One region of the Aliiglaciecola sp. 2_MG-2023 genome, then DNA from elsewhere that is predicted to be linked to it. Evidence: predicted binding sites of a transcription regulator. Region 1 holds the regulator's gene; the other holds the start of a gene.
The links. The regulator sigma-54, encoded in region 1, starts transcription at its own class of promoters, with help from an activator protein. The targets are predictions, from matches to a motif close to GTTGGCACGNNNNTNGNNT.
Positions count from the first base shown of each region.

Region 2: a site for sigma-54 is predicted at 1,227-1,245, ahead of Q4567_RS12475 (DUF883 domain-containing protein). Genes of this name have one in related genera too.

Region 1 is NZ_JAUORY010000020.1:75,269-83,493, reverse strand. It holds gene Q4567_RS17330 (ATP-binding cassette domain-containing protein) at 1-660, opposite strand, end outside; gene Q4567_RS17325 (calcium/sodium antiporter) at 1,114-2,070, shown strand; gene Q4567_RS17320 (KpsF/GutQ family sugar-phosphate isomerase) at 2,087-3,055, shown strand; gene kdsC (3-deoxy-manno-octulosonate-8-phosphatase KdsC) at 3,055-3,609, shown strand; gene lptC (LPS export ABC transporter periplasmic protein LptC) at 3,606-4,166, shown strand; gene lptA (lipopolysaccharide transport periplasmic protein LptA) at 4,153-4,710, shown strand; gene lptB (LPS export ABC transporter ATP-binding protein) at 4,710-5,435, shown strand; gene Q4567_RS17295 (RNA polymerase factor sigma-54) at 5,497-6,975, shown strand; gene hpf (ribosome hibernation promoting factor) at 7,003-7,290, shown strand; gene ptsN (PTS IIA-like nitrogen regulatory protein PtsN) at 7,309-7,755, shown strand; gene rapZ (RNase adapter RapZ) at 7,752-8,225, shown strand, end outside.
Region 2 is NZ_JAUORY010000010.1:157,444-165,668, forward strand. It holds gene Q4567_RS12465 (YqaE/Pmp3 family membrane protein) at 1-19, shown strand, start outside; gene Q4567_RS12470 (endonuclease/exonuclease/phosphatase family protein) at 111-917, opposite strand; gene Q4567_RS12475 (DUF883 domain-containing protein) at 1,308-1,625, shown strand; gene Q4567_RS12480 (hypothetical protein) at 1,633-2,088, shown strand; gene Q4567_RS12485 (hypothetical protein) at 2,099-2,338, shown strand; gene Q4567_RS12490 (hypothetical protein) at 2,601-2,987, shown strand; gene Q4567_RS12495 (LysR family transcriptional regulator) at 3,005-4,006, opposite strand; gene Q4567_RS12500 (TonB-dependent siderophore receptor) at 4,538-7,156, shown strand; gene Q4567_RS12505 (sulfite exporter TauE/SafE family protein) at 7,285-8,109, shown strand; gene Q4567_RS12510 (histidinol-phosphate transaminase) at 8,139-8,225, shown strand, end outside.

The DNA of each region.
Region 1 (8,225 bases):
AATAATTTTCTTTTCGGCCAGAATGTAAACATGATCGGCGATACTCATCACTTCTTTTACATCGTGGGTTACCACCACACTGGTCAAATTCAACGCGTTATTTAATTCTTTAATCAGTTTAACCAGTACACCCATAGATATCGGATCTTGTCCGGCAAAGGGTTCATCGTACAAAATCAACTCAGGATCTAATGCAATAGCCCGAGCAAGCGCTGCTCGACGCGCCATTCCGCCAGATAATTCACTGGGCATTAAATTGACTGCACCGCGTAGCCCTACCGCTTGAAGTTTTAATAAAACAATGGTTTTAATTAAATCCTCAGACAAGTTACTGTGTTCACGCAAAGGATATGCAATGTTGTCGAAAACACTGATATCTGTAAATAAAGCACCACTTTGGAACAACATACTCATCTGACGGCGAACATGAAATAATCGTTTACGGCTCATTCCTGGAATGGATTCACCACGAAATTGAATATCACCACTGTTGGGGCGCAACTGCCCACCAATCAGTTTTAAAAGCGTTGTTTTACCGATCCCACTAGGACCCATTATTGCCGTGGTTTTCCCTTCTGGTATGTGTAACGAAATATTGTCGTAAATTACACGGTTACCACGTTTAAAGGTCAAACTATCTATTTCTATTAAATTTTTCACCGAAACTCCGAGTGGCCTGGATGAGTAGACACGACAAATACCTAAAATGTTTCAACCGATGCGACGATTTGAGGCCATTTTATCGTTTTTCAAGGTTAATAAACAATTATTCCACTCAAAATGACCAAAATTAATCACGCTATTTAAATGAATGATAACAGTATAGATTATGGGGCGTTATTGACTAACTGCTTCGATTTGTAACAAAGCGTAACGCAAAACGAATTGTATCTGTTGTTGTGGCTATAATATTTTAGATAACACCTATTCAGCCTTGATATAAATTGATAGGTCACAATATCTTGATCAAAGATTGTAAATACAAAGTAAAGGTCCGTTTAGATAAGTAAAATTATGGCTTATCTGAGACGATAAATTATTATTGTAAAGTCATTAGGAATTACATATGTATTTTGCGATAATCATATCATTGTTTTTTAAAGAAATAGTCAAGTGATATTAGAAATCCTTATTTTTATAGCCGGTCTAGCTGTTCTTAGCTGGAGCGCCGACAAATTTGTTTATGGTGCCTCAGCACTCGCCACCAACATTGGCGTTTCGCCCATGGTTATTGGATTAACAATAGTTGCCATGGGCTCATCTGCGCCTGAAATAGTTGTCTCAGCGACAGCATCTTTAAATAATAACCCTGATACCGCTGTCGGAAATGCCATTGGTTCTAATATTACTAATATTGCCTTGGTACTGGGTATAACCGCGATATTAAAGCCATTGATGGTTTCAAGTAGTACGATTAAGCGCGAACTTCCTGTTCTGTTATCTGTGACTTTGTTGGCCGTTTACTTTTTAGCAGATGGTCATTTAAGCTTTATTGAAGGTTTAGTGTTAATCGCTTTATTTGTGTTTACGATTGGGGGGTTAACCTGGATATCTCTAAGTGCTGAAAAAAATGATCCATTGCACACAGAAACCGCCGATGAAATTCCCCGCGATGTACCGCCATCAAAAGCTATTTTTTGGGTTGTTTTAGGGCTTATCTTCCTCCCCTTGAGCGCGCACTTCATGGTTGACTCTGCTGTTCATATCGCAAGATACTTGGGAATGAGTGAATTACTTATTGGGTTAACCATTATAGCGCTCGGTACTAGTTTACCGGAATTGGCAGCCTGTATAGCCGGAGTATTGAAAGGCGAAGACGATCTCGTATTAGGCAATATCATTGGTTCAAACATTTTCAATATTCTTGCCGTATTGGCTATGCCTGGACTTATATCCCCAGGAATAATAGACGAAAATGTCGCCAATCGAGATATGTACGCCATGTTATTCGTGACCGTCTTACTTATTTTATTTAGTTTTAATATCCGAGGCACAAGGCAAATAAACCGTTGGGAAGGTGTAGCCTTCGTCGTTTGTTATCTAGCCTATTGCGCATTCTTGTTTATGTAAATAAAGGGAATTAACTATGTCTTCAGATTATATCGCATCGGCACTTAAGGTTTTGGAAATAGAGTCTAAAGCGATTCTACAGTTGCGAGAATATATTGATGAAAGTTTTGAAAGAAGTTGTCAAATCATTCAAAACTGTAAAGGAAAAGTGGTTGTTTGTGGCATGGGGAAATCAGGTCATATAGGCCATAAAATTGCCGCCACGCTAGCCAGCACTGGCACCCCCGCCTTTTTCATGCATCCTGGAGAAGCTAACCATGGTGATTTAGGGATGATAACCAACCAGGATGTATTGTTGGCTATTTCTAACTCTGGTGAAACGGCGGAGTTACTGAATTTAATCCCCGTGGTTAAACGAATGGAAGTCCCCATCATTTCAATGACAAACAGTACTACCAGCTCGTTAGGTAAACACTCTGATGAAGTACTGTGTATTAAGGTAGAACAAGAAGCCTGTTCGTTAGGGTTAGCACCAACCGCCAGTACGACTGCAACTTTGGCAATGGGTGATGCATTAGCTATAGCATTATTAAACGCCAGTGGGTTTACCTCCGCCGATTTTGCGCTGTCTCATCCAGGTGGAAGCTTAGGTCGTAGGCTGTTATTAACAATTGCAGATATCATGCATACAGGTGATGAGTTACCCTTAGTGAAATTAGATCAAACCGTGCGCAATGCTTTGTTCGAAATTTCTCGAAAAGGGCTAGGAATGACAGGAATAATAGACGAAACTGGCAAGTTGGTTGGGATTTTTACAGATGGTGACTTGCGCCGCATCCTTGACGATAGGATTGATATACACTCAACCCCAGTTTCTGAGGTAATGACAGCTAACAGCAAAACGGGTCGACCGGAAATGTTAGCAGTTGAAGGACTTAATTTGATGGAGAAATACAGTATCAATTCAATGTTTGCAGTAGATCATGAAAATAAGCCAGTTGGCGCATTAAATATGCATATGTTACTAAAAGCCGGAGTTGTTTAGTGTCAATTATTGAAACCCTTTATGGTCCAGTTAATAACCATTTCATTAATAAGCTTAGTAAAATTAAATTACTGGTGTGTGACGTAGATGGCATCTTCTCTGATGGCAGCATTTTTATGGGAAACAATGGTGAAGAACTTAAAGCGTTTCATACACTTGATGGCTATGGCGTAAAGTCAATGTTGGAAATTGGCATTGATGTGGCAATAGTCACTGGTCGCCAGTCCGCCATTGTGGAAAATAGAATGTCAGCCCTAGGCGTGTCTCTGATCATTCAAGGTGTCGAAGACAAAAAGACCGCAGTACATAAACTCAAAACGGGATTAAACCTGAAAAAAGAGAATATCGCGTCAATGGGTGATGATATGCCTGATGTAGGTATGTTTGAACAAAGCAGTGTGTCGATCAGTGTTCCTAATGGCCACCCATATGTGAAATCAGTGGCAGAATATGTCACTAAAACAACTGGTGGTGCTGGCGCAGTGAGAGAAATCTGTGATCTAATTTTGTTTGCCAACAACAAATTAAATCGTATTTACGGTAGTAGTGTATGAATCGTATCACCCTAAGCATTGGCATCTTGTTTGTGCTAGTCTTGATGGTATATGTGCCAGGGTGGATGGGTTCAGATCCAGAACAGACAGATTCTAGTAATGAAGATTCCTGGCAGCCTAATTATCAGGCGAGAAATATGCGCAGCACTCTTTACAATGAAAACGGCGAAGTGAATCATCAGGTATTCGCGCTTAAAATGGAACATTATCAAATCCTAGGCTTCACTTTATTCAGCCAACCTAAATACACCATCTATGTTTCCGATGAGCAAACGCCTTGGCATGTAGAAGCTGAGGAAGGCACGCTGTATGAAGATAATCGAATTCAATTAGAAACTGATGTAGAGATTAGAAGCCTCGATGAATCGGGATTTGTGCAAACAATCAGAACCCAGTTTTTAGAAATTAATTTAGTCGATAAAACAATGATGTCTGACGAACCGGTTGAGATAAACGGGAAAGATTTCATTGTTAAAAGTAACGGTTTTGTAGCAAATTTAACTACACAGGAATATGAACTTAAAAATCATGTGCAAACTCAATATGCGCCGCGTTAGCGCTTTATTTATTAGCTTAATGTTCAGCGCCGCTATTATTGCCGGTGAGAACGATTTTAGCTTGCCAATCAAAGTTGACTCAAAGTCGAATTTTTTTGATGGCAAAACCAAAACGTCGATATTTAGAAAAGACGTCAAAATCACCCAAGGTAGCCTTGAAATTTTGGCTGACGAAGTCGAGGTTATTGCGGGTTTAGGGGAAGGTAAAGAAGTTTTTATTGCCCGAGGTAAACCAGCAAAATACAGCCAAACCCTCGATGATGGCAGTAATATTAGCGCCGCGGCCAATGAAATTAAATATGAAGTATCGAATCGTACTCTGACACTCAATGGTGCAGCCGAATTAAATCAGGATAGTAGCCTTGTTAAAGGTGAATCGATTCAATTTAATATGGAATTAGAGCAATTGATAGCAGAAAGTGACGGCAACGCAGAAGGCGGTGTCACTGCCATTTTCCAACCCGAAAGCATTCGCAATCGGCAAACTGACGACACTAAAAAAACTGAAGAAGAGCAAGACAAGTTGCAGGATGAAAAACCTTAATGGCAACGTTAAAAGCGACCAATTTAGCGAAGTCTTATAAATCTCGGCAAGTGGTGCGAGATGTAAGCATTGAAGTTTCTACTGGACAGATTGTTGGCCTGTTAGGTCCCAATGGTGCTGGTAAAACGACCACCTTCTATATGATTGTTGGGTTAGTGCCACTCGATAAAGGCGAGATTTATATTGATCAGACCGAGTTAACCTTACAACCCATGCACATCCGTGCACGAAAAGGAATTGGTTATCTTCCTCAAGAATCATCTATATTTCGTAAGTTAACCGTTTACCAAAATATCATGGCAATTTTGCAAACCCGAAAAGAATTAAGTTCTGATCAGCGAGAAGAGCAAGCGGATGCATTATTGGATGAATTCAATATTAACCATATTCGTAACAGCCTTGGCATGAGTTTATCAGGCGGGGAGCGCAGAAGAGTCGAGATCGCTCGTGCATTAGCGGCCGCCCCTGAGTTTATTCTATTGGATGAACCCTTTGCTGGTGTTGACCCGATTTCAGTAAACGATATAAAAAAAATAATTCAACACCTACGCGATAGAGGTATTGGTGTATTAATAACTGATCATAATGTGCGTGAAACGCTAGACGTGTGTGAAAAAGCGTATATTGTGAGTCATGGTGAATTGATAGCTTCTGGAACCGCAGAAGAAGTTTTAAATAATCAACAAGTCAGAGATGTATACCTTGGCGAGCAATTCAAGCTATAGTAGAGGTATGTTGTTTTTAACCAAAGCTTTGTGGCTAAACAAGTAAGAATAAAAAAACTAAATGAAACCCTCGTTACAATTAAAATTCAGCCAGCAACTAACAATGACGCCTCAATTGCAACAGGCTATACGTCTATTGCAATTATCAACGCTGGATTTACAACAGGAAATACAGGAAGCGTTAGAATCGAATCCACTTTTAGAAGTAGAAGACGGTTCAGATATCCCTACTGGGGATTCCGCTTTAGCAGACAGTAATGACAAGTTCTCAGAGGAGACGGTATCCGCAAGTTCTGATTCCATGGATACAAACGAGGCATTAGAAAAAGCAGATATCCCAGACGAATTACCCATAGATAGCACATGGGACGAATATATCAGTGCCTCCTCAGCCCCCGCCTCAATAAGCGGTGGTAGTGGCGGCGATGACGACCAAATTTTCCAAGGTGAAACAACCGAAAATATTCAAGATCACCTATTGTGGCAGATGCGCTTAACGCCTTTTTCTGAAGTTGATACTGCCATAGCAATCGCAATTATCGACTCTATTGATGAGTCTGGTTACCTCACTATCAGCACCGAAGATGTTCTTGCTAGTCTCGACCATGAAGAGGTTGAACTTGATGAGGTGGAATGCGTTTTAAAACGTATTCAAATGTTCGACCCTATTGGTTCAGGCTCAAGAAATCCGCAAGAATGTTTAATGGTACAAATGAATCAATTTGCACCTGACACCCCTTGGTTAAATGAAGCTAAGTTATTGATCAGCGAATATGCTGACTTATTAGGCAGTAAAGATTACCGAACTTTAATGCGTAAAACTCGTCTAAAAGAAGACGAATTACGAGAAGCTATGCGGTTATTGCAAACACTCAATCCACGCCCTGGTAGTTCATTGTTAATCGGTGAATCTGAATACGTCATTCCAGATGTTTCAGTGATGAAGAAAAATGGTCGTTGGCAAGTTGAGCTAAATCCCGATAGTTTGCCTAAGCTGAATGTAAATCAGCAATATGCGGCAATGAGCCGGAACGCTAAAAACACCAGTGATAGTCAATTTATTCGGTCGCATATGCAAGAAGCCAAGTGGTTTATAAAAAGTCTAGAGAGTCGTAATGACACTTTACTCAAAGTCGCAAACTGCATTGTTCAGCAGCAGGTTGGTTTTTTTGAGCATGGACCTGAAATGATGAAACCAATGGTGTTAAATGATGTCGCAGAAATGGTAGATATGCATGAATCAACTATTTCCCGTGTTACCACACAGAAATATATGCATACGCCTAGAGGAATTTATGAACTTAAATACTTTTTCTCCAGCCATGTAGCAACTGATTCTGGAGGAGAGTGCTCCTCAACGGCAATTCGCGCATTAATTAAAAAACTCGTCGCAGCAGAGCTTCCTACCAAGCCTCTTAGCGACAGTAAGATTGCTGATCTACTGGCAGACCAAGGTATTCAGGTCGCCCGTAGGACAATAGCAAAATACCGGGAGTCTTTATCGATCCCACCGTCTAACCAACGCAAGAGCCTGCTGTAGGCTCAACAACAGAAGGAATACGCTAATATGCAAATTAACCTTACTGGCCATCATGTAGAAATTACAGATTCTTTGCGAGATTATGTAGACAATAAATTTACAAAGCTAGAAAGGCATTTTGATCATATCAACAATGTCCATGTCATTCTTAATGTCGAGAAGCTTAATCAAAAAGCTGAAGCGACAGTTCATCTTAGCGGAGGTGAAGTATTTGCAACCTCAGAGCACAACGATATGTACGCAGCAATTGACGGATTGATAGATAAGCTTGATCGACAGGTAATCAAGCACAAGGAAAAAATTAAGCGTCATTAACATATATTAGATTAATTAATGGAAATTAAAGACATCCTTTCCCCTGACTGCACAAGTTGTGCAGTCCAGGGGACAAGTAAAAAACGAATTCTTGAAACTATCAGCCTGATAGCGGCAGAAAAAATCGATGACATTGATCAGACAACGATTTTAAATAGTCTGGTTAGCCGCGAAAAGATGGGCAGCACAGGAATCGGGAATGGTATTGCATTGCCACACGGTAGACTTTCGGGTTTAAAGGATGTGGTCGCAGTTCTAATCACCAGTGATCCTTCTATCAACTTTGACGCTGTGGATAATTGTCCTGTGGACATATTTTTCGCAATTTTAGTACCTGAAGATAAAGCCGCCGGACACCTGCAAACCTTAGCAACCATCGCGACAAAATTAAGTGATAAGGAAATTCTGAAACGTATTCGTCGTGCAGAAGATAATGCTCAGTTATACGAGGCAATCGTTGCATGAAACTGATAATTATTAGTGGCCGCTCTGGTTCAGGAAAGTCTATTGCACTGAGGTCTTTAGAAGACTTAGGTTACTATTGTGTCGACAATATCCCAGTTAACCTATTACCGACTCTAACCCATACGGTTATGGATGAATATGACCAAGTGGCCGTGAGTATCGATGTTAGAAACCTTCCCAAGGTACCTGGTGAATTAGTCGAAATTCTTGATTATTTGCCTGCCACTTGGGACATGACCATAGTCTATTTAGATGCCAGTGATGACATGCTGATAAAACGCTTCAGCGAAACTCGTCGACTGCATCCGTTATCTCGTCAAAACAAATCTCTTTCGGATGCGATTCAGGCAGAGGGTCAACTGTTAGCCCCTATTGCGGAACGCGCCGACTTATATCTAGATACAGACAAACTTTCGGTGCATCAATTAGCTGAATTGGTTCGAGAGCGAATTCTAGGCAAGAAAAGCTCT
Region 2 (8,225 bases), on a different contig from region 1:
GATTATCGCTAAACGATAGATTGAATCTGCAATAGAGTTAAGTCCGTGTTGCAAAATATAATCTTGCTAGCGGACTGCTCCTATTCCTCTCCCAGAATTCCCCCAATGTGTTAATCCCATTTATCTTTTATCACTAACTCTGTAAAGAGAGGGAAATGATCAGAATCAATCGATGGCAGCCTTTTAATGTCAGCCAACATAAAATGTTGAGAATGAAAGAGGTGATCTAATGGCCATCTGATTATCGGGTAATCTGCATGAAAAGTGTTAAAGAAGCCGCGACCAATCCTTGGATCTTTTAATCCACTTAGTTTCCGAAAAGCTCTTGTGGTAGGTGACCAAGCTACGTCATTTAGATCTCCGGTGACTATTATTGGTTGTTTGGACGGCTCGACTTTATTGGCTATTAAAATGAGCTCTTTATCTCTGGGTTTTGCCGTGTCATTTTCAGTAGGTGAAGGCGGCGCTGGATGTAAAAAATGGAATTTAACTTTGACGCTTTCGGTAAATTTAATATGGCAATGAACAGAGGGAATATCTTTTTCAATTAATTCCAGTACCTCTAAATCCGATATTTCGTGTTTGCTGTAAACGTGCATTCCGTAGAGGTTATCTAATGGTTTATTTACTCTGAAGGGAAAGTCGGCATGAATGGGTTCCATTGCGTCTTGCCACCATTTGTTGGTCTCTAACGTAACAACAATATCTGGCTCGTATTGACGGATTAAATCAATTAGTTTTTGTGCCGATCTGTTGGGCATTAAAACGTTTGCAGTAATGACTTTAATAGATACCTTGGATTCAGTTGATGAGCTATCAGCGTGCTCCACTTCTTTTGGATATAAAAATGTGTAAGGCAGAATCCAAATTGACTGATAAATTAAGCTCGCTAAATTAACTATCAGCAGAGTGTACATTAGGTAGTCTTCGGTTAAGTATAAAACCATTAGTACGTTGATGATTATCAAGCAAACGATCTGAACCCTAGGAAATTCCCAGCTGCGACATAACCAATGATTACTCGGCAACAAGGGTAGCAAGGTTATCGCTACTAAAAAGCAGCTTGAACAGATAAGACCTATTTCCAAGATAGTGCTCTCAAAGATGGATGTAATTGTTGCAAAGGATATCAGAACTATTTACAAGGTTAACCCTATTTTTCAATAGAGCATGTTAGATGCTTATTCTAACTATCTGTTTTTTAATGACTTAGTTCTTTAATTCTCGATGGCATAGTCGTTGCAATTTTAAAAGTACTATACGCCATTTATGGGGCGATAGCATTCTAACTTTAAAAGGAGAACAAGATGACGAACCAAACGCAATCGGCAGCAAAGATGGCTAACGAAACAACTGCTAAGTCGGAGACTCCAATCGCAGATAAAATGACTGATGCGCTTCATCATTCAGTTGATTCCTTAGCAAAACAAGCTGCTAAAACTGAAGAAAAAGTGAGACACTCAGCAAGCGCCTCAGCTGAAACTCTATCGGAAAAACAGCAACAAGCGCAGGATTACTGGAATTCATCTGCAGTGGGCAAATTCACTAAAGAAAATCCACTTGCCACCGCCGGTATTGCATTTGCCGCAGGTATGGCTCTCACTGCATTTTTGAAAAGAAAGTAAACTGACGATGGTTGATGGTAACGCTCACCATAATGAAGAGTCTACAGCGCCTAAAGATGACGCTGTAGATTTTTCGGACCTGCAGGCCTATTGGTCTAGAGTATGGGATGCGCAAAAAGAGCAAATTAGCAAAGCCAAGTCGTTGGCTGTTCAGGAGTTAACGCTATCAGGTAAAGCACTATTGCTTAGCGCAGTTTGTGTTTTGTTGCTGGTGGGGATCAGTTTAATCATTTGGACGACACTGCTACTGACACTTGGATATGGAGCACATGCCTTTGGCGTGCATTGGCTGATAGTTGCCTTGTCGTTAATTGTCATCAATGTATTAATGTTCTGGGTCATACATCGAATTTTCAAAAATGCGATTCGTTCAATTGGTTTATCAACCACGATCAAGACTTTATTTGAGCCTAGAAGTGAAAATTCATCCGCGCAAAACTATCCACTAAGACGAGAAAAATAAGGCGATTAACATGTTAGATTTATTAGCTAATCAAAAAGCCATCGTTGAAAACAAAGCTGAGCTGTATAAAGTGTCGAAAGACATCAAACGTCACGCTTTAGATAAGGCACAGGATCAATCTAAACATTGGATTAGCTCACCTCGAGGTCTGTTGGCATCTTTTGTGGCTGGTTCTATTTATGAATTGCAATCCAGTTCAGACTCAAACTCCACTAGAACTATAATCAGTCTATTGTTACGAGCTATTTAGCCTTTCGCTTTTTTTACTATTAATTTAGCTCGTCAACCCCCGCATTTAAAATCTAAGTATAAATTACAAGCCAATAAGCAATTTTTTCTTATCTACGCGAACGCAATTTTATCAGGTGTTGTTTAAATCTGTTTTAATTGACTTAAGTTATTGTTTATATTGATAATATCTGTTTTATGAGATCTATTAATTGTCCTTTCATTTTGGTATCAAAACTGCAAAACAGTCTATAAGTTAAAAGTGCAGAGAATAGGATATCGCAATGAAAAAGTTAACGTTATTTTCGGTAATTATTGTGGCAATTTTAAGTTCGGCAATGGTGATTGGGCAAACCGAACCTGTACCTGAAACTAAACCTGATCCTGTGATTCATTTATTGAAAAATTTTGAGCAAAGGTTACAGAGGGTGGATAAAACGAAACAAGACCGCAATAGTCGACTGCGTCTCCAGCGTGCTGAATATTATTATTACTCTTCAAAACGCTTTCATCAATCAAATTGGCAAGCCCAGGCTTTGGATCATGCGCAAAGAGGCCTACGATTATTAGATTTAAGAGAAGGTAATATTCAAACTTCTTCAACTGGTTCAGCTTTACTTAGCTCTGGATCGTTCACACCGCAATCAGAAGCTGCATCAGCCAAAATATAGGTAAAAAGGTTACCAGGTTAGATAGCGGCGGCGCTTAGCGTTGATAGACTATTTACGGGCGTTGCAGATGCCATTGCTAATCGACCTCGCCAATGAGCTAAGGATTGTTCGCTTGCTGTTACGGCTTTAATCACATTCAACATTTGTATCGAGGCATCAGAGATACGCATACCCTTATTGGTAGTTGCTAGTACCAGACGCGTCATCTCCGGTTGTTCAATTTTTAACGTTTTGACTACCTTGCTTTCTTCTAAATGGTACATTGCTGAGGAAGGTAAAATCATTAAACCTTCACCTTGAATTACTTGCCTTAAACCTGTCATCAGTTGCCCTGAATAGGCTTTATTATGTTTTAAGGCAACGCCTGTGGTGAGTTCATAAGTGTTTATTAATTGTCCCAGTGCGTCTTTTAAACCAGGGGTTAATAGTTCAAATTGGCTCAACTCCCAAAAATTCACTGTATCTCGGTTAAGCAATTGTTGATAATTGGCAGCACTGTCATTACTGCCCACAACAAGATACATATATTCTTCAATAAGAGGAAAGGTGGTCATGAAATTCTGATCAATTTCTTGCTCATAGGTTAAAGCAATATCGAGTTGATTGGTTTTGAGCCATTCTTTTACAGCGTATGAGGGCCCCGTGCTGATTTCTAATTTTATATGCGGATGGAAACGATTAATTTCAGCGATCAGCGGCATGGACAACACGTTACCGATAGAGGGTAGCATGCCCACCCGAACTGTACCTGAGCGATTACTTATTAACTGTTGTAGTTCAATTTTGGCGTCATTGATTGTTTTTGTGATGGTTTGAGCATGATTAACAAATATTTGCCCGGCTTGCGTTAGGGTTACTCCTCGAAAGCTGCGTTCAAGCAAAGCGGCGCCCATTTCTCTTTCCAAGTTTGCTAATTGCTGACTGATAGCTGGTTGAGCAATGTCTAATTCTCTGGCTGCTGCGGCAATACTACCTTTTTGCACGGTTATTAAAAAATACTCCAACTGTTTAGTATTCATTCAGCACATTGCTCCTAACACTGTTACTCAATTGATTGAATTTCTTATTCTCCATTGCACTAATTTAGTTACATTCCATTTCGAAACTCATCTTTTGCACTATCTACTGTAATTGCTTGTAAATTAAGCATTTTTTATACCATTCTTATAATTATTAAAGCTTGAAATTGTAAATAATATGTTTTTTTGAACTTTTGGGAATATTTTTTTACGCACAAATGAATTCGTATCTTATTGATACTTATATGTAAATGTAGAGGCTCAATATTTTCCCTATAACCCTCAATAATCTTTTTTCTTCCGCGTCGCCAGTGCTTTTCTTAGTCTCTTGTGGGTTAGTTGATACGGCTAACAGGATAAACAAAATACTCTCTTGCCTGCAGTTGGTGCTTAGTTGATCACTTTAAGGGCAAACCCTTAGGTAATAACAAGTTTAGGTATTTTTTATCAAAACAAAAATAAAAACATAAGAACACGGACAACAAGTCACGGACGTAATACTGAGAACACATAATAATAAGGGAACACTCAATGAAATTAACCAAAATCAATACTGCCATATTAGCTGGTTTATCTGGTTGCGCTATTTCTCTGCTGAGTGCACCTTTAGCATTTGCGCAAGAAGCCGCAGCAGAAGACGATAATCTTGAGAAAATTGCGATAGTAGGTGCTCGAGGAGCGCCAAGAACTGTGACTAGTTCTCCAGTACCCGTGGATGTATTAAGTGCAGATGACTTAAATGCAGTAGCATTTTCGGATATGAATGATGTACTAAAAACCTTAGTGCCATCCTATTCGGTCTCTCGCCAACCTATTTCAGATGGTGGAACCTTTATCCGCCCAGCTCAATTGCGTGGTTTGCCTACCGACAAAACCTTAGTACTGGTGAATTCTAAACGACGCCACCGTGCTTCTTTAGTCTCTATTGGTGGTTCAGGTACGCAAGGGCCGGATTTGGCTACTATTCCAACTGCTGCCATTGCCAGTGTAGAGGTACTCCGTGATGGTGCTGCTGCGCAATACGGTTCTGACGCCATCGCTGGTGTAATCAATTTTCAGCTAAAAAATAACACCGAAGGTGGGATGTTTTCAGCCGAAATAGGACAATATTTTGAAGGTGATGGCGATCAATTAGTTATCGCTGGTAACAAAGGTTTTGCTCTTGGTGATGACGGTTTTCTAAGTATCTCTGCTGAGTACTCCGATTCAGAAGCTACGTTTAGAGGAACACAATATTGCGAATCTTGGTTCTGTGTAGACGATCAATCTGCCGAGTATATTGCCGCTGCAGAATTGCAAGGTCAAACAGTCCATGGTTCATCTCAAGTTCAACCTTGGGGACAGCCTAATTCAAGTGGCACTCGTATATTTGTTAACACAGGTTATTCACTTTCAGATGACGTTGAACTCTACGGATTCGGAAATTATTCCGAAAGTGAGGGAGACGGTGCATTCTTTTATCGTTATCCAGGTAATGGCACCATTGAAGATCTTCGTTTAGAAGATGGTTCAATATGGAGCCCAATCGAAATATTTCCTGGTGGATTCACACCACGTTTCTTCGGAGACGTAACTGACTACTCACTGCTTGGTGGTATTAAAGGTGTGAACGATGCTTTTACTTACGATATAAGTGCCCGCTATGGTTACAATGAAATTTCGTATACGTTAAGCAATACTATTAACCCATCAATGGGTAACTTATCACCTACGTCATTTAAACCGGGTGATTTAAGTAATGAAGAGACGCAAATTCAAGCTGACTTTACCTATGACCTGGCTGAATACGTTCTTGCTTTTGGTTTGAGTTATATGGATGAGTCATATGAAATCTCCGGTGGAGAAGAAGACTCCTATTTTGCGGGTCCTTACGCCTCCGCAGATCCATGGGATTTCTGTACAGATGATTATGTACCAACTGAAGCTGGTGAAGCTGTTATTGACAATGGTTCGACATTAGATTGTGCTAACTATACGACCAATGATGTAGATGGTGACGGTTTTGAAGACGACGGTATTGAAGGATTAGATCCGGTTTACCGTGTTGTTGGTGTAGGTTCTAATGGTTTCCCAGGTTACTCCCCTGAGTTCTCAGGCAAATACTCTCGTGATTCTTATGCTGCTTATGTGGATATTTCAGGTGATCTAACTGACAAACTATTTGCACAAGCTGCACTACGTTATGAAGATTATTCTGATTTTGATTCCGAGCTAGTTTATAAAGTCGCTGCTATTTACCAATTTACCGACGAGTTTGCAGTTCGTAGTTCATACGGAACTGGTTTCAGAGCACCAACTCCAGGTCAGCAAGGTACAACCAATGTGTCTACACGCTTACCCAATGGGTTTCCGGTTGCGACAGGTTTGTTTCCAGCAGGTGGTTCGGTTGCCCAAGCACTTGGTGCTGAAGAGCTTCGTCCCGAGTTATCGACTAACTTTACATTGGGTTTGACCGCAGCAATTGGTGATTTCAGCTTAACTGTTGACTACTACCATATATTATTGGAAGACAGAGTGTATGCTGTTTCTACCATGGATGTGTCTACCGATCCGTCAACTGGTGATGATTATACTAACTATTTAAATCTGGCTGAAGCCGGCGTGGTGGGTGCTGAATCCATTGGTGGCGTTTTCTTCTTCCAGAATGCCTTCGATACAATAACCGAAGGTCTAGACGTAGTTGGTACCTACGCTTTGAAATCTGATTTCGGCGAAACTATGTTTACCGCTTCGATTAATTATAACTCTCAGGAGTTTGATTCAGATCCAAGTGATTACTTAAACGCTGAAGATCAGTTCGATTTTGAGAATGGTGTACCCGAAATGCGCGGAGTGTTCTCGATTAATCATAGTTACGAGGATTGGAGTTTAACCACGCGTTTCAGTTATTACGGTGAATATGAAAATGCTAACGATAGCTCTGATGATACTGAAATCCAGACTTTTGGTTCAGAGTTAATGGTTGATCTGGAAGGTACCTATCATATCAATGATATGTATACGGTTTCCTTGGGGGTTCGTAACATTTTCGACAACTATCCTGATGTTGCAACAATGGGAGATTCGTGTTGTGGACGCGTTTATCGCTCAGATTCAGTGGTTGATTGGCAGGGAGGTTACTACTACGCCAAGTTTATTGCTAATTTCTAAAACGTAAAACGTTTAGAACATAACAGAAATGGCAGAAGGGGCGAAAGCCCCCTGCTTGTTTTACGGGTTTATTTTTTATTGAGTTGAGTACATATTTTGATAACAATTTTTAGTGGAGCGATGTTGTGATGGAGATAGAGTTACTCTGGTTCGTTCTAACGTTATGTTGTGCCGGCGCTGTTGCTGGTATTACCGCCGGTTTATTTGGAAACGGTGGTGGTTTTGTTGTGGTGCCCGCTCTATTGGCGGTTTTTCCGTTTTTTACACCCAATTCTGAAGAATTGGTCAAGGTCGCTATCGGTACGTCGTTAGCTTCTATTGTTGTCTCTAGCGCTCGTTCAGTGATGGCACACCGTCGAAGAGGCGCCGTTGATTTTGAAGTGCTTAAGTCATGGTCAATATGGATTGTATTGGGTGTGCTAGGAGGTTTAGCTATTGCTAACCACACAAGCAGCGTTGGATTAACCATCGTTTTCGCTGCGGGTGTTTTGTTGTATTCAATTTATTTTCTGTTCCCTGATTTTGTAGTTCGTCCAGGTGTTTCGTTTTCCATGCCTTCAGGTATTGGCAAAGCCACTCTGGCATTCGTGTTGGGAGGATTTTCAGCGCTTTTAGGAATTGGTGGTGGAACACCTACTGTTATCACTATGGTGATGTGTAAACGCACTATTCAACAAGCAGTGGCGACCGCTGCAGGTGTGGGATGTTTAATTGGGTTACCTGGGGCCATCGGATTTTTATTTATGGAAAACACAAGCCCTGAAAGTATGCCAATTGGAACCGTAGGTTATATCAATTTACCTGCGCTTATTGCCATCAGTGTCGGTTCTATTCTAACCGCACCATTTGGCGCTTCAATGGCCCATAGTTTTAGTGAGAAAAAGCTTAAACGTCTGTTTGGTATTTATTTAGTGATTGTATCAACAGCCATGTTTATCAAAGTTTTGTCGTAGACACGTATTAAGAAAAAAGGAAAACAATAATGACTTATAATCCATCTAGACGCTTATTTTTAGGAGGCAGTATTGCTGCTTCTGCCGCCGGAGCTTCTGGTTTAATTGTGCCTGCT